Phreatobacter oligotrophus: one gene and its partner. The protein of the gene in region 2 interacts with the protein of the main gene of each other region in a pairwise test. Links are inferred from orthologs where the notes say so. Each region holds a gene or a part of one and is shown on either strand. Other genes may lie near its edges. The genes, in order: rho and hfq.

Region 1 (9,765 bases), on a different replicon or contig from region 2:
TGTTGCTGCCGAAGAGGCGCCGGGACTGGGCGATTTCCTCGGCCACGGCAGCGCGGTCGACATAGCTCGAGCGGTCCTCGGTGGCGTTCAACGACAGGATGCGGTTCTCGCGGATCTGCACGATGCGCTCGGGGCTGGCATAGAGGCCGACGACGAGCGGCTTCTTCAGCGCCCAGATGACATCGGGGAGCGGAATGCCTGGAACGAGCGGGATATTGGCGGCCTTGATGCCGCGATTGGCGAGATAGATGGAGGTCGGCGTCTTGGAGGTGCGGGAGACGCCCACCAGCAGCACATCGGCCTCTTCCCAATTCTCGGGCAGCTGGCCGTCATCGTGCATCATCGTATAGTTCAGCGCGTCGATCCGCTGGAAATATTCGGCATTCAGCACGTGCTGCGCGCCGACCCGCGGCGTCGAGGCGGCACCGAGATAGTTCTGGAACAGCGCGAGGATGGGTTCCAGAACGGAGAGGCAGGGGCAGCCCAGCTCCTTGCAGGTGTTTTTCAGGCGCTCGGTGAGCTCCTGGTCGACCAGGGTGTAGAGGACGATGCCGGGGCTGTTCTCGATCTCGGTGAGGACCCGGTCCAGCTGCTTCTGGGAACGAACCAGCGGGTAGACGTGTTCAATGGCCGAGACGGAGGAATATTGCACCGCCGCCGCGCGGCCGACGGTCATCAGCGTCTCGCCCGTGGCGTCCGACACGAGATGAAGGTGGAAATAGCTCTCGCGACGATGCGGCATGGCGATGGGGATACGGGCCTGGGACAGGCCGCCTGGAGCCTGTGGACGAACAGGGACAAGGGCACGGAAGCAGGCGAGCCGCAAGAGGTCCATGCCCACTGGCCGGAATCTCATCCCCAGCCATGAGGCAGGGGACAGCTGGCGGTGCGAGTCCGGGACAAGCGCGGATGGGCGAGAGGCCGCTGAGGTGACGGTGCCTGAATCCGGTCGGACTCGCAAGGGCTTGGATCGGGCGACCCCTCCCCGAAGGGAAGCCTTGCCAGAGCCCGCGCGGCGTGGACAACTTGTGGAGAAGCTTGTGTTCACCTAATCCAGCTTCAAGGAATCAAAGAAGACTCTCTTTCATTCAAGATTGAAGGAGAGAGGGGGACGCGGGAGCCGACGTGCACAAACCTCTCCTTGACGTGCTCAAGGGCGGCCATGCCGCCTCTCCGCCCATCTGGATGATGCGCCAGGCCGGGCGCTACCTTCCCGAATATCGCGCCACCCGCGAGCAGGCAGGATCCTTCCTGAACCTGTGCTTCAATCCGGAACTGGCGGCCGAGGTGACCCTCCAGCCGCTGCGGCGGTTCGGCTTCGACGGGGCCATCCTGTTCTCAGACATTCTCGTCCTGCCCCATGCGCTCGGGCAGACCGTGGCCTTCGAGGCGGGCGAGGGCCCGCGTCTTGATCCGCTGGTCGATGCGTCAGGGCTGTCGCGATTGGCGGCAAGCCTCGATGAAGCCATCGTCGGCAAGGTCTACGAGGCCGTCGCCCGCATCCATGAGCAGTTGCCCGCCGGGACGACCTTCATCGGCTTCTGCGGCGCGCCCTGGACGGTTGCGACCTACATGGTGGCCGGCAAGGGCGGCGATGACCAGGTGGCGGCCCGTCTCTTCGCCTATCGTGATCCGCAGGGCTTTGCGCGGCTCATCGACATCATCGTCGAGGCCTCGATCACCTATCTTCTCGGGCAGATCCGGGCCGGCGTCGATGCGGTCCAGATCTTCGACACCTGGGCTGGCGTGCTGCCGGCGGATGAGTTCCGCCGCTGGTGTGTCGAGCCCATCGGCCGGATCGTGGCCGGCGTGAAGGCAGCGGCACCGGGCATCCCCGTCATCGTCTTCCCGAAAGGCGCGGGGTTGCGGCTCAAGGCGGTCGTCGAGGGGACGGGAGCCGATGCGGTCGGCCTCGACTGGACGGCCGATGCCGGCTTTGTCGCTCAATCGATCCAGCCCAACGTGGCTGTACAGGGCAATGTCGATCCCATCGCCCTGCTCGCCGGTGGCGAGGCCCTGGACCGGGCGGTGGATGCGACGCTCGAGGCTTTCGGTCGCGGCCGGCTGATCTTCAATCTCGGACACGGCATCTTGCCGCCCACGCCCATCGCCCATGTCGAGCGCATGGTGGCGCGGGTGCGCAACTGGAAGGCATGACCATGGCAAATCCGTCTCCGACCCCGCGGGAGCGGGCGATCCGCGCCGTCGTGGCCCTCGCCATCACGGTCCTCGGCGTGGTCGGCCTTGGTCTTGTCGCGCCCGTGGCCGCTGCCGGCTGGATCAAGGCGCTGCATGTCGTCGCCATCATCTCCTGGATGGCGGCGATGCTCTATCTGCCGCGGCTTTTCATCTATCACGTGGCCGCGACGCCGGGATCGGAGACGTCCGAGACGTTCAAGGTCATGGAACGCCGGCTGCTTGAGTACATCATGAACCCAGCGATGATGGTCAGCTGGGTGGCCGGGCTGTGGCTTGCCTGGGTGAGCTTCGGCATGAAGGGCGGCTGGCTGCACGCCAAGCTCGCCTTCGTCTTCGCCCTGTCCGGGGTCCACGGCTATTTCGCCGGCGCCGTCCGCCGCTTTGCCGAGGATCGCAATACCAAATCGCAGCGCTTCTGGCGGGTGATGAACGAGGTGCCGACGGTCATCATGATCGTCGTCGTCGTGCTGGTGATCATCAAGCCGTTCTGAGCCAGGCGCCACCACCCTGGAACCGCCGCCGCTCTTGCTTTTGCGGCGGCGAGAGCTTATCCGATAGGTCCCTCCTTCCGCAGACAAGTCCTTCGCCGCGGCTCGCCTGACGTTCCGCGCCCTCAGGACCCAGGAGGCGGCTCCCCGCCGCACGATCTCCTCTGCGATCCGCCATCTCTCCCTTCCGGGCCCGGCTCGCGTTCCTCGTTCCGTGCCTCCGGCCGTCTCCCTTTCCTCGTGGTTCCGATGCAGCAGCAGATCAAGCTCCAGGACATCAAGGCCAAGTCGCCGACCGAACTCCTCGCCTTCGCGGAGGAGCAGCAGGTCGAGAATGCCTCCACCCTGCGCAAGCAAGAGCTGATGTTCGCCTGCCTCAAGCAGCTGGCGGCGCAGGAAATCGACATTATCGGCGAGGGCGTCGTCGAGGTGCTGCAGGACGGCTTCGGCTATCTGCGCTCGCCGGACGCGAACTACCTCGCCGGCCCCGACGACATCTATGTCTCGCCCTCCCAGATCCGCCGCTTCGGTCTTCGCACCGGCGATACGGTCGAGGGCCAGATCCGCTCCCCGAAGGAGGGCGAGCGCTACTTCGCCCTGGTGAAGGTCAACAAGATCAACTTCGAGGACCCGGAAAAGGCCCGCCACAAGGTCAATTTCGACAATCTGACGCCGCTCTATCCGAACCAGCGGCTGAAGATGGAGGCGGAGGATCCGACCAAGAAGGACTTCTCGGCCCGCGTCATGGACGTGGTCGTCCCGCTCGGCAAGGGCCAGCGCGCGCTCATCGTCGCCCCGCCGCGGACGGGTAAGACGGTGCTGCTGCAGAACATCGCGCAGTCCATCACCCGCAACCATCCTGAGTGCTACCTCATCGTTCTGCTCATCGACGAGCGGCCGGAAGAGGTCACCGACATGCAGCGCTCGGTGAATGGCGAGGTCATTTCCTCGACCTTCGACGAGCCGGCCACCCGCCACGTCCAGGTGGCCGAGATGGTCATCGAGAAGGCCAAGCGCCTGGTCGAGCATGGCCGCGACGTCGTGATCCTGCTCGACTCGATCACCCGCCTCGGCCGCGCCTACAACACCGTCGTGCCGTCCTCCGGCAAGGTTCTGACCGGCGGTGTCGACGCCAATGCCCTGCAGCGGCCGAAGCGCTTCTTCGGCGCCGCCCGCAACATCGAGGAGGGTGGCTCGCTGACCATCATCGCCACCGCGCTGATCGATACGGGCAGCCGCATGGACGAGGTGATCTTCGAGGAGTTCAAGGGCACGGGTAACTCGGAAATCATCCTCGACCGCAAGGTGGCGGACAAGCGGACCTTCCCGGCCATCGACATCACCCGCTCCGGCACCCGCAAGGAAGAGCTGCTGGTGCCGCAGGACATCCTCAAGAAGATGTATGTGCTGCGCCGCATCCTCAATCCGATGGGCACGGTCGACGCCATCGAGTTCCTGCTCGACAAGCTGCGGCAGACCAAGCAGAACAGCGACTTCTTCGACTCCATGAACACCTGAGGCGGATGGGCATCGGGCTCCATCCGATTCACCTACGGAACGAATCGGGTGCGTCTCGTCCGATTCGGAGCCGGAACGGCAGCGCGGCATCCCGCGCCGGGCAGGCTGCATGACGGCCCTCACCATTGCCGCAGTGGCGACACCGCCGGGGATCTCTGGCGTTGCCGTGATCCGGATCTCGGGGCCAGAGGCGGCCGAGGTCCTGAGGCGCCTCATGGGCAGGCTGCCTCCGCCGCGCGCCGCGACGCTCTCCACCCTCCGCGATCCCGCCAACGGCTCACCGCTCGATCAGGGGCTGGTCCTCTGGTTCCCTGCACCGGCCAGTTTCACCGGCGAGGACTGCGCCGAGTTCCAGATCCATGGGGGCCGCGCCGTGGTGGCCGCCGTGCTTGGGGCGGTCGTCGCTCTGGAGGGCGTGAGGCTGGCGGAGCCAGGTGAGTTCACCCGGCGCGCCTTCGAGAACGGCAAGCTGGACCTGGCGGCCATCGAGGGACTGGGTGACCTTCTCCATGCGGAAACCGAGGCTCAACGGCGTCAGGCCTATGCTCTCTATCAGGGGCGCCTGACCGACGAGACGGATCGCCTAGCCCAGGAACTGCTGCCCGTCCTGGCCCTGGTCGAAGCCACCATCGATTTTCCTGACGAAGGCGATGTCACCGATGCCGCCCTTCTGCAGGCCCGGTCGCAGGCGCTGGCCGTGCGGGACCGGATCGACGGCCTTCTCGCCGATTCCGGACGCGCCGAGCGCATGCGTGATGGCGTGGTGGTGGCGATTGCGGGCCCTCCCAATGCCGGAAAGTCGACCCTGCTCAACGCCATGGCCCGCCGCGACGTGGCCATCGTCTCGCCGATCGCCGGCACGACCCGCGACGCGCTGGAGGTCCAGCTGGATCTCGGGGGCCTGCCGGTCGTTCTGGTGGATACGGCAGGCATCCGCGAGACGCAGGACCCGGTCGAGGCCGAGGGGGTTCGCCGGGCGCGACGGCGGGTCAGCGAAGCGGATCTGGTGCTTTGGCTCGCCCCGACGATCGAGTCGGCCGCGGAACGACCCGAGGGCTCCTGGCTGGTCCAGTCGCAAGCTGATCGGGTCGCGGAGCATCTCAGCGAGGCGCGGCATCGCATCTCGGCCGCCACCGGCTCGGGCCTCCCCGCCTTGCTGGCCGATGTGCAGGCCTTTGCCTCATCGCTTCTCGGCGGGGAGCCGGCCGTGGTCGTTCATGAGCGCCATCGGCGGATCATGGCGGAGGCGCTGGCGTCCATGGAGGCGGCCCTCGGCCATACCGACTGGTCGGTCTCTGCCGAACTGGTGGCCGAGGACCTCCGGGCCGCGCTCGCCGCGCTGGGCCGCAGCCGCGGTCGCGTGGGGACGGAAGCCATGCTGGACCAGCTCTTCTCGGCCTTCTGCATCGGCAAGTAGGGCCGGTCGGACTTTTGAGCCCTCCCGGTGTTTCACGTGAAACAGTCGATTCGGACTCGTAACGCTTCACGGCCCTGATTGTCGCGACGGTCCCGACAGGCTATGAGCGCGGCATGACGACCTATGATGTCATTGTGATCGGGGGAGGCCATGCGGGCTGCGAGGCGGCGGCTGCCGCGGCGCGGCTTGGCGCGCGGACGGCCCTGGTCACCCACCGCTTTGAGACGATCGGCGCCATGTCCTGCAACCCTGCCATTGGCGGGCTCGGCAAGGGCCATCTAGTCAGGGAGGTCGATGCTCTGGATGGGCTCATGGGGCGCGTCGCCGATGCGGCGGGCATCCAGTTTCGCCTGCTCAACCGCCGCAAGGGTCCGGCCGTGCGCGGTCCTCGCACCCAGGCCGATCGCAAGCTCTATGCGGCGGCGATGCAGAGGGCCCTGCGGGAGCAGGTGGGCCTTGACATCGTCATTGGCGAGGCTGCAAGCCTGGGCGTCCAGGATGGTCGTTTGACCTCGGTTGCGCTCGCCGATGGCCGCGTGCTGATGACCGGCGCGGCCGTGCTGACCACGGGCACCTTCCTGCGAGGGGTCATCCATCTCGGCGAGCGGCAATGGTCCGCCGGGCGGATCGATGATCCCGCCAGTATCAGTTTGTCCGAAAGCTTGCTTTCGCACGGTTTCGCGCTGGGACGCCTCAAGACCGGCACGCCGGCGCGGCTCGACGGCACGACGATCGACTGGGCTTCGGTGGAGCGGCAGGAGGCCGATTCGGATCCGGAACCGTTCTCGACCCTGACCGATCGGATCACCAACCCGCAGATCACCTGCGGTATCACCCGCACCACCGACCAGACCCATGCGATCGTGCGAGACAATCTCGCGCGCTCGGCCATGTATGGCGGGCGGATTGAGGGCGTCGGACCGCGCTACTGCCCCTCTATCGAGGACAAGATCGTCCGCTTCGGTGACCGCGATGGCCACCAGATCTTCCTGGAGCCGGAAGGGCTGGACGACGATACGGTTTATCCCAATGGCCTCTCGACCTCCCTGCCCGAGGACGTGCAGGAGGCTTTCCTGCGGTCCATCCCCGGCCTGGAGCGGGTGGTGATCCGTCGCCATGGCTATGCGATCGAGTATGACCATGTGGACCCGCGCGAGCTGTTGCCGAGCCTCGAGACGCGGCGGGTCCAGGGCCTGTTCCTGGCCGGTCAGATCAACGGCACCACCGGCTATGAAGAGGCGGCGGGGCAGGGGCTTCTGGCGGGGCTGAATGCCGCCTGCCGCGCCGGTGGTGGCGACGCCATCACGATCGGCCGGCACGAAGGTTATATCGGCGTCATGGTCGATGACCTCACGAGCCGGGGTGTGACCGAGCCCTATCGGATGTTCACCTCCCGCGCCGAGTTCCGGCTGACGCTGCGGGCCGACAATGCCGACCAGCGCCTGACGCCCCTGGGATTGGCGATCGGCTGTATCGGCACCGAGCGATCGATTCGCTTCCGTGACAAGCGACAGGCGCTGGCCGCCCTCCGCGAGCGTTTGGAATCCCTCACCCTGACGCCCAATGCGGCCAAGGCCCATGGCATCGCGCTGAACCAGGATGGCATCCGGCGATCGGCCTTCACGCTCCTGGCGCGGCCTGACGTCGCCTGGGAGGACCTGTGCCGCGCCTGGCCGGAGCTCGCATCCGTGCCTCCGGCTGTCGCCGAGCAGGTGATGACCGATGCCTATTACGCGGTTTACCTCGACCGGCAGGCGGCCGAAATCGAGGGTCACCGGCGCGACGAGGATCTGGCCATCCCGGCTGATCTCGCATTCGATTCGGTTCCGGGACTATCCAACGAGATCCGGGTCAAGCTGGAGCGGCAGCGCCCGGCAACCCTCGGCCAGGCCTCGCGTATGGACGGCATGACGCCTGCCGCGTTGACGCTGATCGCCGTCTGGGCGCGGCGTGCCGCTAGGCCCGCGGCATGACCAGCCCTACCAATGCCGAAGAGGCGGCCGCCCTTGCAGGCCTGCCTGTTTCACGTGAAACAGCCGAGCGCCTGACGCTCTATGTCGACCTGGTGCGACGCTGGAACCCATCGAAGAACCTCGTCGCGGCCTCGACACTCGATGCTGTCTGGAGCCGTCATATCGCCGACAGCCTGCAGATCCTGCGTTGTGTGCCCGACGCCAAGGTCTGGGTCGACCTCGGTTCGGGCGGCGGCCTGCCCGCCCTCGTGGTGGCGGCCATGCTGGCTGAGCGCCCGGGCGCGATGGTTCATTGTGTCGAGAGCAAGCTCGGCAAGGCGGCCTTCCTGCAGGAGGCCGGCCGCCAGATGCGGGTGCCGGTGAAGGTCTGGCCCAAGCGGATCGAGGATGTGGTGGGCCGGGAGATCGTCTCGGCGGACGTTGTCAGCGCGCGCGCCCTGGCGCCACTCGCCGATCTCCTGTCGCTGGCCAATCCCTTGTTGAAAACTGGTGCGGTCGGAGTCTTTCCCAAGGGCCAAGATGTAGGGGTCGAATTGACCCAGGCCGCTAAATATTGGAGATTCAGTCATCGCTCGGTGCCGAGCGTGACCGATCCCCGAGGCACGATCCTTGTGGTGACGGACGTCCAAGCGGCACCGGCCTGACCCTCATCCGATGGACGTGGCCATGTCGCTTCTGCCCCCGAAATCCACCGGACCGCGCGTCCTGGCCCTGGCCAACCAGAAGGGCGGTGTCGGCAAGACCACCACCGCGATCAACCTGGGGACGGCCCTGGCCGCCATCGGCGAGCGCGTCCTCATTCTCGACCTCGACCCCCAGGGCAATGCCTCGACCGGTCTCGGCATCGATCGGCGCTCGCGGCAGAAGTCGACCTATGGCGTGCTGGTCGGCGATTATTCCCTTTCCGAAACGATCCAGGAGACCTCTGTCCCCCGGCTGTGCATTGCGCCGTCGACGATGGACCTCTCCGGCGTCGAGCTGGAGATCGCCGGTGAGCGGGACCGCGCCCATCGCCTGCGCCGGGCCGTTCAGAGCCTCGGCTCCGACTTCAGCTATGTGCTGATCGATTGCCCGCCTTCGCTCAACCTGCTGACCATCAATGCCATGTCGGCGGCGGATGCGATCCTGGTTCCGCTCCAGTGCGAGTTCTTCGCGCTGGAGGGCCTTTCGCAGCTCATCAAGACCGTCGAGCAGGTCAAGGCGACGCTGAACCCGTCCCTGACGATCCATGGCATCGTGCTCACCATGTATGATGCACGGAACAATCTCTCGGCCCAGGTGGTCGATGATGTCCGCCAGTTCATGGGCGACAAGGTCTACCAGACCATCATCCCGCGGAATGTGCGGGTGTCGGAGGCGCCGAGCTACGGCAAGCCGGTGCTGCTCTATGACCTCAAATGCGTCGGCAGCCAGGCCTATCTGCGCTTGGCTTCCGAGATCATCCAGCGCGAGCGCGTGCTGCGGGCGGCCTGACGATGGATTCGATTCGCCCGCGTTCTGATTTGCCCGCCGACGTCGTCACGCTGGCGTCCCGAAGGAGACAAGACATGGTGGAGGATGCCAACCGGTCGCGGCTGGGCCGCGGGCTCGCGGCGCTGATCGGCGATGTCGGCGAGGAAACCGCCGCCGTCGAGCGCGTGCGGTCGACCCGGAAGGTCCCGATCGCCTTCATCCGCGCCAATCCGCGCAATCCCCGCCGTGTCTTCCGCGACGAGGATCTGCAGGAACTGGCCGATTCCATCCGCGAGCGCGGCATCATCCAGCCCATCGTGGTGCGGGCCGTTGCCGGCGCCGTCGATGCCTATGAGATCGTCGCCGGTGAGCGCCGTTGGCGCGCGGCGCAGCGCGCCGAGCTGCACGAGGTGCCGATCCACCTGGTCGAGGTCGGGGATCGCGAGGCGCTCGAGCTCGCCATCATCGAGAACGTCCAGCGCGCCGACCTCAATCCGCTGGAAGAGGCGATGGGCTATAACGAGCTCATCGAGCAGTTCGGCTACAGCCAGACCGATCTTGCCAAGATCATCGGCAAGAGCCGCAGCCATGTGGCCAACACGCTGCGCCTGATGAAGCTGCCCGACAATGTCCAGGGCATGCTGCGCGACGGCAAGCTCACGGCTGGCCATGCCCGCGCGCTCCTCTCGGTCGAGGATCCGGCGAAGCTCGCCTCGCA
Region 2 (9,890 bases):
GACTTCGCCCCGACACAGGCCGTGCTGACCAATCTGCACACCGACGTCGACTATCGCGTCCTTGAGAGCCGCTTGCCGGGCCACATTGCGCCAGCCTTCGATGGCATGCGGATCAGCCTCGACTGAGGCCGTCCCATCGCCAAGCGGCTGCTCCAGGCTGCATCGATGAGTTCCATAATATGTCTTATGCGAATCGTCGATGCGTGTGTCACTAGGTCGGCAAGTCCTGTGGACGACGGCTCCTTCCCCTTGCCTCGGCCGGTCCATTCACGGCCACACTCCCCCATGACCCAGCCCTCGCTTGATCCGACCGCCGTCACGCCCTCCGGCGACATCCAGCGCCTGCTGGAGATCATGGCTTGGCTCCGAACGCCTGACCATGGATGCCCCTGGGATCTCGAGCAGGACTTCGCGACGATCGCGCCCTTCACGATCGAGGAAGCCTACGAGGTTGCCGACGCCATCGAGCGCGGCGATCTCGCCGACCTCAAGGACGAGCTTGGCGACCTTCTGCTGCAGGTCGTCTTCCACGCCCGCATGGCTGAGGAACGAGGCATCTTCGCGTTTCCCGATGTCGTCCGCGCCATCACCGAGAAACTGATCCGCCGGCATCCCCATGTCTTCGGCGGTGATCGCGACATGAGCCCCGAGGCGGTCAAGGGCCTCTGGGAACGCATCAAGGCCGAGGAGAAGCGCGCCAGGGCCGAGGAACGCCAGCGGCTCGGCCTGCCTGCTCCGGCCGCAGCGGGAGTGCTGGCGGGGGTTCCCACCGCCCTGCCCGCATTGACCCGGGCGCTCAAGCTCCAGGACAAGGCCGGCAAGGTCGGCTTCGACTGGAACGATGTCGACGCCGTGCTCGCCAAGATCGTCGAGGAAGCCGGCGAGATCGTCGAGGCGCGCCGCGCCGGAGCCTCGCAGCAGAGCGTCGCCGACGAGGTCGGCGACCTGCTGTTCGCCGCAGTCAATCTCGCGCGCCACCTCGGCGTCGATCCGGAGGCCGCGCTCCGCGGCACCAACGCCAAGTTCGAACGGCGTTTCGGGTCGATCGAGGCGGCCCTGGCCGCCAAGGGCCGGTCACCGGCAGAGGCGTCCCTCGATGAGATGGACGCGCTGTGGAACGAGGCCAAGCGCCGGGAGCGCGAGCCTGGCTGAGCCGTCAGGACGTCGGGGTCATCAGGAGGCCTGGGCGAGCCGCCGCTCCAGTTGGTCGCGCTTGGCCGGGGCGATCCGCAGGGTGACGCGTGTCTCTCCGCTGTCCAGCGCCTCGCGCGCCTCCACCTCGGCATTCTCGTGGATCCAGTGCAGCGTCGCGCCATCGGCCGCGGCCACCGTCACGGTCATCCGGTCGTGGGCGGCGCGCAGCTTGTCCTCCACCGCGGAGAGAAGTGCCTCGAGCCCCTCCCCGGTGATGGCCGAGACGAAATGCGGCCGCGCCTCCGGCTCGTGTCGCTCGGCGCGGTTGCGCGCGGCTTCCCGTGATTCCGGATCGAGCAGATCGACCTTGTTCCAGACCTCGATGATCGTGCGCGTCGCCTGATCGACGCCGAGATCGCCGAGGATCGCCTTCACGTCGGCGGCCTGGGCCTCCGTGTCGCCGTGGCTGACGTCGCGCACATGCAGGATCACGTCGGCCTCGATGACCTCCTCCAGAGTCGCGCGGAAGGCCGCGACAAGCATGGTCGGCAGGTCCGAGATGAAGCCGACCGTATCGGAAAGGATCGCCTTGGTGCCGCGCGGGAGGCGCATCTGGCGCAGCGTCGGGTCGAGGGTCGCGAAGAGCAGGTCCTGCGCCAGCACGCCGCCGGTGGTCAGCGCATTGAACAGCGTCGACTTGCCGGCATTGGTGTAGCCGACCAGCGCGATGATCGGATAGGGCACGCGACGGCGGCTCTGGCGATGCAGGCGGCGGGTGCGCGTCACCTGTTCGAGCTCGCGCTCGATGCGGGTGATGCGCTCCTGGATCATGCGGCGGTCCGCCTCGATCTGCGTCTCACCGGGGCCGCCGAGGAAGCCGAAGCCACCCCGCTGGCGCTCAAGGTGGGTCCAGGAGCGGACAAGGCGGCTCTTCTGGTAGCTCAGATGGGCGAGTTCAACCTGCAGCCCGCCCTCTTTGGTGCGGGCGCGCCGGCCGAAGATTTCGAGGATCAGGCCGGTGCGATCGACGACCTTGGCCTTCCAGGCCTTTTCGAGGTTGCGCTGCTGCACCGGCGAAAGCGCGGCATCGACGAAGACCAGCCCCGCATCATGGGCGGTGACGAGGCCCGCAAGCTCCTCGACCTTGCCCTTGCCGATGAGGGTTGCGGGGCGCGGCTCGTTGAGGGTGACGATGACCGCCTCGGTGACTTCGAGGTCGATGGCTGCCGCAAGGCCCACCGCCTCGTCGCGCTTCGCTGTGGCCGAGCGCGAGGGCGCATCAGCCCCCTCGCCTCGCCGCGACGAGCGCACGGGCACGACGACGAGCACGCGGGTCGGCGTGCCGCGCGGTTCCTCGCCATCGGCGAGAGTGGTGCTGACGATGTCGGGTCTGCGAATGTCCAACAAGGGCTCCGGGAAGGAGATCAGCCCTTGTCGTCACCGTCCTGGGGTTCGAAGAGCTGGACAGGCGCGCCGGGCATGATGGTCGATATGGCGTGCTTATAGACCAATTGCGAGTGCCCGTCCCGGCGCAGCAGGACGCAGAAATTGTCGAACCAGGTGACGACGCCCTGCAGCTTGACGCCGTTCACGAGGAAAATCGTGAGCGGAATCTTCTGCTTGCGGACGTGATTGAGGAAGGTGTCCTGGAGGTTTTGCGCGCGTTCCGCCATTGTCTTTTTCCGTTTTGTTGCCGCGGACTGAAAGGCGCCGCGAAGTTGTATCGGCCGGCTGGGCCGGCGGCTTGTTCTTGGGTTTTGACATTAAAGGCCGATCATGCCGCAGCGCACAAGCGCCTTGTGGTCACGGCACCGTGTCGCTGAGCGGCTCAGGCGATCTCGGCCACCTCGTGGAACTTGGCGCGCAGGTCCGTTGCGATCGAGCCGGGGGCGCCATTGCCGACCGGACGTCCGTCGATCTCGACGATGGGCATGACGATCGTCGTCGCCGAGGACAGGAAGGCCTCGCGGGCGTTCTGCGCCTCCTCGATCGTGAACTTGCGCTCCTCGATCCGCAGACCCTCACGCTTGCAGAGGTCGAAGATGGTGGTGCGGGTGATGCCCTTCAGGATGCCGTTGTCGGCGAAGCGGGTGACCAGCGCGCCGTCCTTGGTGATGATCCAGGCATTGGTCGAGGAGCCCTCGGTGACGAAACCGTCGTCATCCACCAGCCAGGCCTCGTAGGCGCCCTTCTCGCGCGCCGCCTGCTTGGCGATGCAGTTCGGCAGCAGGCCGACGGACTTGATGTCCACCCGCTCCCAGCGATTGTCGGGCATGGAGATGACCTTCACGCCCTTGGCGGCATTCGCATCGTTCTTGGCGAAGTCGATCGACTTGGCGGTGACGACGAGCGCCGGCGGCGTGCCCGGCTTCGGGAAGGCATGGTCGCGGCGGGCGACGCCGCGGGTGACCTGGAGATAGACGAGACCGTTGCGGACGCGGTTGCGGCGCACCGTCTCGCGCAGGACCATGCCGAGAGGCTTGCGGTCCATCGGCATGGCGATGCGCAACTCGCCCAGCGAGCGCTCCAGCCGGTCCATGTGGCGCGTCTCGTCGACAAGCCGGCCTCCCCTCACCTCGCAGACCTCGTAGACACCGTCGGCGAATTGATAGCCGCGGTCCTCGATATGAACGGCGGCCTCGCCATGGGGGACGTAGCTTCCGTTGACATAGGCGACGCGGGACATGCGGCTCGGCTCCTCGGACGGGATCAGGATGGGGCACGACGCCCGGCGGCGACGCGCTGGCACTGTGCCATGGTTCGGCAGCCCGGCGAAACGCGTCAGCGGATATTGCGCTGCAAGGCGGCCCTGCCGAAATCGGGGATCATTCCACCGACAGGGCTTTCAGCTTGCGGTGGAGGGCCGAGCGCTCCATGCCGATGAACTCGGCCGTCCGCGAGATATTGCCGCCGAAGCGGTTGATCTGGGCGGCGAGATATTCGCGCTCGAAGGCCTCGCGGGCCTCGCGCAAGGGGAGCGCCATGAGGTGCTCGCCCCCCTGCCCCGTCGGCATGGACGGCGCGGCGGCGCCCACATCCGGCGGCAGCATGGAGACGGTCACCACCGCCTCGGGATCGCCGCCGGCGAGGATCAGCACCCGCTCGATATTGTTGCGGAGCTGGCGAAGGTTGCCCGGCCAGTCATGCGACTGGAGAAGCGCCATGGCGTCGTCACCGATGCGCCGGCGCGGCAGGCCGGAGACGGTGGCGAGCTGTTCGACGAAATGCTCGACGAGCTCGGGAATGTCCTCGCGCCGCTCCGCGAGCGACGGCACACGGACCGGGACCACGGCGAGGCGGTGAAACAGGTCCTCGCGGAAACGGCCGAGGGTGATGTCCGCCTGGATGTCGCGGGCGGTCGCCGAGATGATGCGCACGTCCACCTGCACCTTGGCGGTGCCGCCGATGCGCTGGAAGCTCTGCTCGACGAGAACGCGCAGGATGCGGTTCTGCGTCTCGCGCGGCATCTCCGCCACTTCCTCGATGAAGAGCGTGCCGCCATGGGCCTCCTCGAGCGCGCCGACCTTGCGGCCCTGGGCGCCATCGGCTTCCGACCCGAAGAGTTCGATCTCCATGCGGTCTGGGGTGATCGCCGCGGCATTGATGACAACGAAGGGACCATTGGCGCGGGTCGAGGCGCCGTGGATGGTCCGCGCCGCCAGTTCCTTGCCGGCGCCCGAGGGCCCGAAGATCATGATGCGGCTGTTGGTCGGCGCCACGCGCTCGATCGTCTGGCGCAGCTGGTTCATGGCCGAGGACCGGCCGACGAGCCCGGTCGCCTGGCCGGAGATCTGCCGCAGCGCCTTGACCTCGCGGCGCAGCCGGCTCGTCTCGATGGCCCGTTCGGCGACCAGCACGAGCCGGTCGGCCTTGAAGGGCTTCTCGATATAGTCATAGGCGCCGCGCTTGATCGCGGAAACGGCGGTCTCGATGTTGCCGTGGCCGGAAATCATCACCACCGGCAGATCCGGGTGGCGCTCGCGGACGACGTCGAGGAGCTGCAGGCCGTCGAGGCGGCTGCCCTGCATCCAGATGTCGAGGAAGACGAGGTTCGGCCGGCGCGCCTCGATGGCGGCCAGCGCCTCGTCGGCATTGCGCGCCGTGCGCGTGCGATAGCCCTCGTCGTCAAGGATGCCCGCGACGATGTCCCGGATGTCCGCCTCGTCGTCGACGACCAGAATATCTCCTGCCATGCGCGCTTGTCCGTCCCTCATTCCGCCGCGGCGATCGCCTGGGCCGCCAGCTGCTGGTCCTTGAAGCTCAACCGGATATGGGCGCCGCGCTGGTTGCCCTCGGCATCCGGCGGCGCATCGTACAGGCCGAGGCCTCCGCCATGCTCCTCCAGGATCTTGCCGACGATGGCGAGGCCGAGGCCGGTGCCCTTCTCCCGTGTCGTTACGTAAGGCTCAAGCAGCCGATGGCGGTTTTCTTTGGGCAGGCCGATGCCGTTGTCGATCACGTCCACCGAGAAGAAGGGCGTGTTGGCATTGAGCCTGACGAGAATGCGCCCCTTGCCGCGCTCCGCCTCGGGCACGGCGGCAATGGCCTCGGTGGCGTTCTTGATGATGTTGGTGAGCGCCTGGCTGATGAGGCGCCGGTCGAAGGAGGCCGGCTGCGGCCCCTCCGGGATCTCGCCATCGATGTCGATCTCGGGATAGCCGATCCGCATCATGAACACCGCCTGGCGCACGGTGTCAGCCACGTCCTCGGTCTCGAAGACGGGTTTCGGCATCCGCGCGAAGGAGGAGAACTCATCGACCATGCGGCCGATGTCGCCGACCTGGCGGATGATCGTGTCCGTGCACTGGTCGAAGACCTCGCGGTCGTCGGTGATGACCCGGCCATAGCGGCGCTTCAGGCGCTCGGCCGAGAGCTGGATCGGGGTGAGCGGATTCTTGATCTCGTGGGCGATGCGCCGGGCGATGTCCGCCCAGGCCGAGGTGCGCTGCGCCACCACGAGGTCGGTGACGTCGTCAATCGTCACCACCGCGCCATGGGCGCCCTCGTCGTCCGCCTCGGGGGCGACGCGCACCACGAGCGTGCGTTCGCGCCCGCCGCGAACGATCAGCACCTGCCCCTGGACCACCGACGCGCCACGCTCGGCCCGCCCGATGAGATCGGCGAATTCCGGCACGGATTCGGCGAGAACCGTGCCGGCAAGGTCGCTCTCGCCGACGTCGAGGATCTCCATGGCGAAGCGGTTGGTGAGCGTCACGCGCCCTTGAGGGTCGAGGCCCACCACGCCCGCCGTGACGCCGGCGAGAACGGCTTCGGTGAAGCGGCGGCGGCTGTCGATCTGGTCGCGCGCGGTGATGAGGTCCTCGCGCTGCTGGCGCAGCTCGGCGGTCATCTTGTTGAAGGTGTCGCCGAGATTGGCGAGGTCGCCCTCGGACTTGCGGATATGGACCTCGACCGTGAGGTCGCCCGCCGCCACCTGGTCGGCTGCGCCGATGAGCCGGCGGATCGGCTGGACGAGCCGGTTGGCGAAGGACAGGCCGAGATAGACGGCCGACAGCGTCACCAGGAAGGCGATGAGCGCGAACATCAGCGCGAAGGCGATCTGCAAGCCGATGCGCCGCGATTGAAGCGCCTGGTACTCGAACAGGCCGACCTGGGTGGAGCGCAGGTGCTGGGCGATCTGCGGGCTGATCTGGCGGACGACATAGAGGAACTCGTCGCCGCCGCGCTTCAGCTTGAGCACGGCCTCGACATAGTCCCGCTCGTCGCGCGAGGAGATGTTGGCGATGATGTCGTCGGTCTTGCTGACCTCGTCGAGGATCGCCGCCGGTACGTTGAAATCCGATTGCAGCGGCAGATCGGCGCGCTCCACGACGCTGCCGTCGACCTTGAGGATGCGCACGACCGTCAGGCCACGAACCATGGCCTGGGCCGTGAGGAAGCGGCCGAAATTCACCTCGGCCGGGTTGAGCGTGCGGATGCGCTCGATGTCCTGGACAAGCGCTGCCGCCTCGGCGCGCACCACGACGACCTGTTCGCCGAGATAGGCATTGGCGAGATTGGCCGAGGCCTCGATGGACCGGCGCACGCTGCCCGAGAAGATGCTCTCGAGGCCCCGGTCGAGCGTCACCGAGGCGGCAACAGCGATAACGGCCACCGGGACCGAGGCGACGATAGCGAAGAGGCGGACGACGCGCTCGTGCAGGCGCGAGGCCGCCTGCCCCTGCCGCCGGGCCTGCCGCAGGACCAGGATCTCCCGGACGATGAGGTAGATCAGCGCGCAGACCAGCACGCCGTCGGCGACCAGCACGGTCAGGACCACCTCGTGGGTGGCCTGGACCGGCAGGAGCCCGGTGACGAGCAGGAAGGTGATCAGGCCGAAGAACAGCGCGATGCCGACCATGATCGGCCCGGCGCGACGCGTCCGCAGCCGCGGCATGAAGGCCGAGGCGTCGTTGGCGGTGGTCGCGGCGGTCGTATCGGTCATCCGATGCTCATCTCCTGACGGTGCGGCGGAATTCCGGCCGAGCCGGTCCGCCACCGTCGGGACTCAACGGTGACCTTGATACAACAACTGTGACCGAAATGTCACGCAGCTGGCCCCTGCCCCCACGCAGTCGTGAGGACAGAGTCTCAGCGGGAGGTGCGGATCACCTGGATGTCGAGGTCACGGACCTTCTTGCGCAGGGTGTTGCGGTTCACGCCGAGCAGGTCAGCCGCCTTGATCTGGTTACCGCGGGTCGCCGCGAGTGCCGCCGAGATCAGCGGGATCTCAACCTCGCGCAAGACGCGGTGGTAGAGGCCGGGCGGCGGAAGGTCGTCGCCGAAGGTCTTGAAATAGGCGCCCATATGGCGCTCCACCGAGCCCATCAGCGTGTCGTCCTCGCGCGGTTCCTCGCGCTGGGCGGCCGGCTCCGGCGTCGACAGCTCGTTGTCGACGATCGGCGCCGTGATGATCTCCTGCGGATAAAGCGCGGCGAGGCGGCGGATCAGGTTCTCGAGCTCGCGGATGTTGCCCGGCCAGCGATAGCGCTTGAGCTTCTCCATGGCGGCCGAATCGATCTGCTTGGCCGGCAGGCCCTCGCGCTCGGCGAGGGCGAAGAAGTGGCGCACGAGGTCCGGCACGTCGTCGAGGCGCTCGCGCAGCGGCGGCAGGCGCAGCGGCACCACGTTGAGGCGGAAGAACAGGTCCTCGCGGAAGAGGCCCTGCTGGATGAGCTGGCGCAGGTCCTTGTTGGTCGCGGCGACGATGCGGACGTCGGTTTTGATCGGGGTGCGGCCACCGACAGTGGTGTATTCGCCCTGCTGGAGGACGCGCAGGAGACGCGTCTGCGCCTCCATCGGCATGTCGCCGATCTCGTCGAGGAAGAGCGTGCCGCCCTCGGCCTGCTCGAAGCGGCCGGGATTGCGAGACTGCGCGCCGGTGAAGGCGCCCTTTTCGTGGCCGAAGAGCTCGCTCTCGATGAGGTCGCGCGGGATCGCGGCCATGTTGATGGCGACGAAGGGGCCGTTCCGGCGCTTGCCATAGTCGTGCAGCGCGCGTGCAACGAGTTCCTTGCCGGTGCCGCTCTCGCCGACGATCATCACCGTGAGGTCGGTCTGCATGAGGCGGGCGAGGACCCGGTAGATGTCCTGCATGGCCGGGGAGCGGCCGACCAGCGGCATGGTGTCGGCATCGACGGGGGACGCCTTGCCCAGCTTGCCCTTGGGCTCGGCCAGCGCCCGGCCGACGATCGCCACCAGCTCCTTCAGGTCGAAGGGCTTCGGCAGGTAGTCATAGGCGCCGCGCTCGGAGGCCTTGATCGCGGTCATGAAGGTGTTCTGCGCGCTCATCACCACGACCGGCAGGTCGGGGCGCAACTTCTTCATGCGCGGCAGCAGGTCGAACGCGTTCTCGTCGGGCATCACCACGTCGGTGATGACGAGATCGCCGTCGCCTTGCGACACCCAGCGCCAGAGCGTGGTGGCATTGCCGGTGAGCCTGACGTCATAGCCTGCCCGCGACAGCGCCTGGTTCAGCACCGTGCGGATGGCAGCGTCGTCGTCGGCGACCAGGATGGTTCCTGTCGGCATGGGAGCCTCGTCAGAGCGATTTGCGGCCGTTCATGTCGGTTTGCGACACGCGGGCCATGGGCAGAAGGATACGGAAAACGGTCTTGCGGGGCTGGCTGTCGCACTCGACGATGCCGCCATGGTCGCCGACGATCTTGGCGACGAGGGCAAGGCCAAGGCCCGTCCCCGAGCTCTTCGTGGTGACGAAGGGGTCGAACAGATGCGGCATGAGATCGTCGGGCACGCCCGGACCATTGTCGCGGACGCAGACCTCGAGCGGCAGGGCCACGCGGCTGGACACGCCCGGCATGGTGAGGCGGACGCCCGGCCGGAACGCCGTCGACAGCATGATCTCGCCGTCGGTGGCCCCCTCGCCGATCGCTTCGGCCGCGTTCTTCACGAGGTTGAGGAAGACCTGGACCAGCTGGTCGCGGTTGCCGAAGACCGGCGGCAGCGACGGGTCATATTCCTCGACGAAGCGGATGTGCCGGGCAAAGCCGGACTGCGACAGCTTCTTCACGTGCTCGAGGACCACGTGGATGTTGACGGGCTGGCGCTCCACCGGCCGCTCGTCGGAGAAGACCTCCATGCGGTCGACCAGTTTCACGATGCGGTCGGCCTCGTCGCAGATGAGCCGGGTCAGCGTCCGGTCCTGGTCGTCGACCGAGCCCTCGAGCAGCTGGGCCGCGCCGCGAATGCCCGACAGCGGGTTCTTGATCTCGTGGGCGAGCATGGCGGCAAGCGCC

Evidence for each region.
Region 1: the proteins of hfq (region 2) and rho interact in binary tests that used the Escherichia coli proteins (3 or more experiments, as listed by UniProt). The link is inferred for Phreatobacter oligotrophus from one-to-one orthologs.

The regions. Positions count from the first base shown.
Region 1 is NZ_PZZL01000003.1:419,367-429,131, reverse strand. What follows is about bases 2,283-5,070. They hold rho (transcription termination factor Rho), read left to right. Parts: upstream 2,283-2,936; coding sequence 2,937-4,205; downstream 4,206-5,070. Other genes in these bases: mnmE (tRNA uridine-5-carboxymethylaminomethyl(34) synthesis GTPase MnmE), read left to right, coding at 4,315-5,070; hemJ (protoporphyrinogen oxidase HemJ), read left to right, coding at 2,283-2,690. In the rest of the region: C8P69_RS09160 (pyruvate, water dikinase regulatory protein), read right to left, coding at 1-742; hemE (uroporphyrinogen decarboxylase), read left to right, coding at 1,126-2,157; more of hemJ, read left to right, coding at 2,154-2,282; more of mnmE, read left to right, coding at 5,071-5,622; tRNA uridine-5-carboxymethylaminomethyl(34) synthesis enzyme MnmG, read left to right, coding at 5,736-7,595; 16S rRNA (guanine(527)-N(7))-methyltransferase RsmG, read left to right, coding at 7,592-8,239; C8P69_RS09125 (ParA family protein), read left to right, coding at 8,250-9,068; C8P69_RS09120 (ParB/RepB/Spo0J family partition protein), read left to right, coding at 9,143-9,765. UniProt on the Escherichia coli protein: Facilitates transcription termination by a mechanism that involves Rho binding to the nascent RNA, activation of Rho's RNA-dependent ATPase activity, and release of the mRNA from the DNA template.
Region 2 is NZ_PZZL01000004.1:97,097-106,986, forward strand. What follows is about bases 1,184-4,096. They hold hfq (RNA chaperone Hfq), read right to left. Parts: upstream 2,808-4,096; coding sequence 2,559-2,807; downstream 1,184-2,558. Other genes in these bases: hflX (GTPase HflX), read right to left, coding at 1,184-2,538; C8P69_RS10275 (D-amino-acid transaminase), read right to left, coding at 2,963-3,820; ntrX (nitrogen assimilation response regulator NtrX), read right to left, coding at 3,960-4,096. Outside these bases: C8P69_RS10255 (MBL fold metallo-hydrolase), read left to right, coding at 1-126; mazG (nucleoside triphosphate pyrophosphohydrolase), read left to right, coding at 286-1,152; more of hflX, read right to left, coding at 1,174-1,183; more of ntrX, read right to left, coding at 4,097-5,327; C8P69_RS10285 (sensor histidine kinase), read right to left, coding at 5,345-7,579; ntrC (nitrogen regulation protein NR(I)), read right to left, coding at 7,726-9,165; C8P69_RS10295 (two-component system sensor histidine kinase NtrB), read right to left, coding at 9,176-9,890. UniProt on the Escherichia coli protein: RNA chaperone that binds small regulatory RNA (sRNAs) and mRNAs to facilitate mRNA translational regulation in response to envelope stress, environmental stress and changes in metabolite concentrations.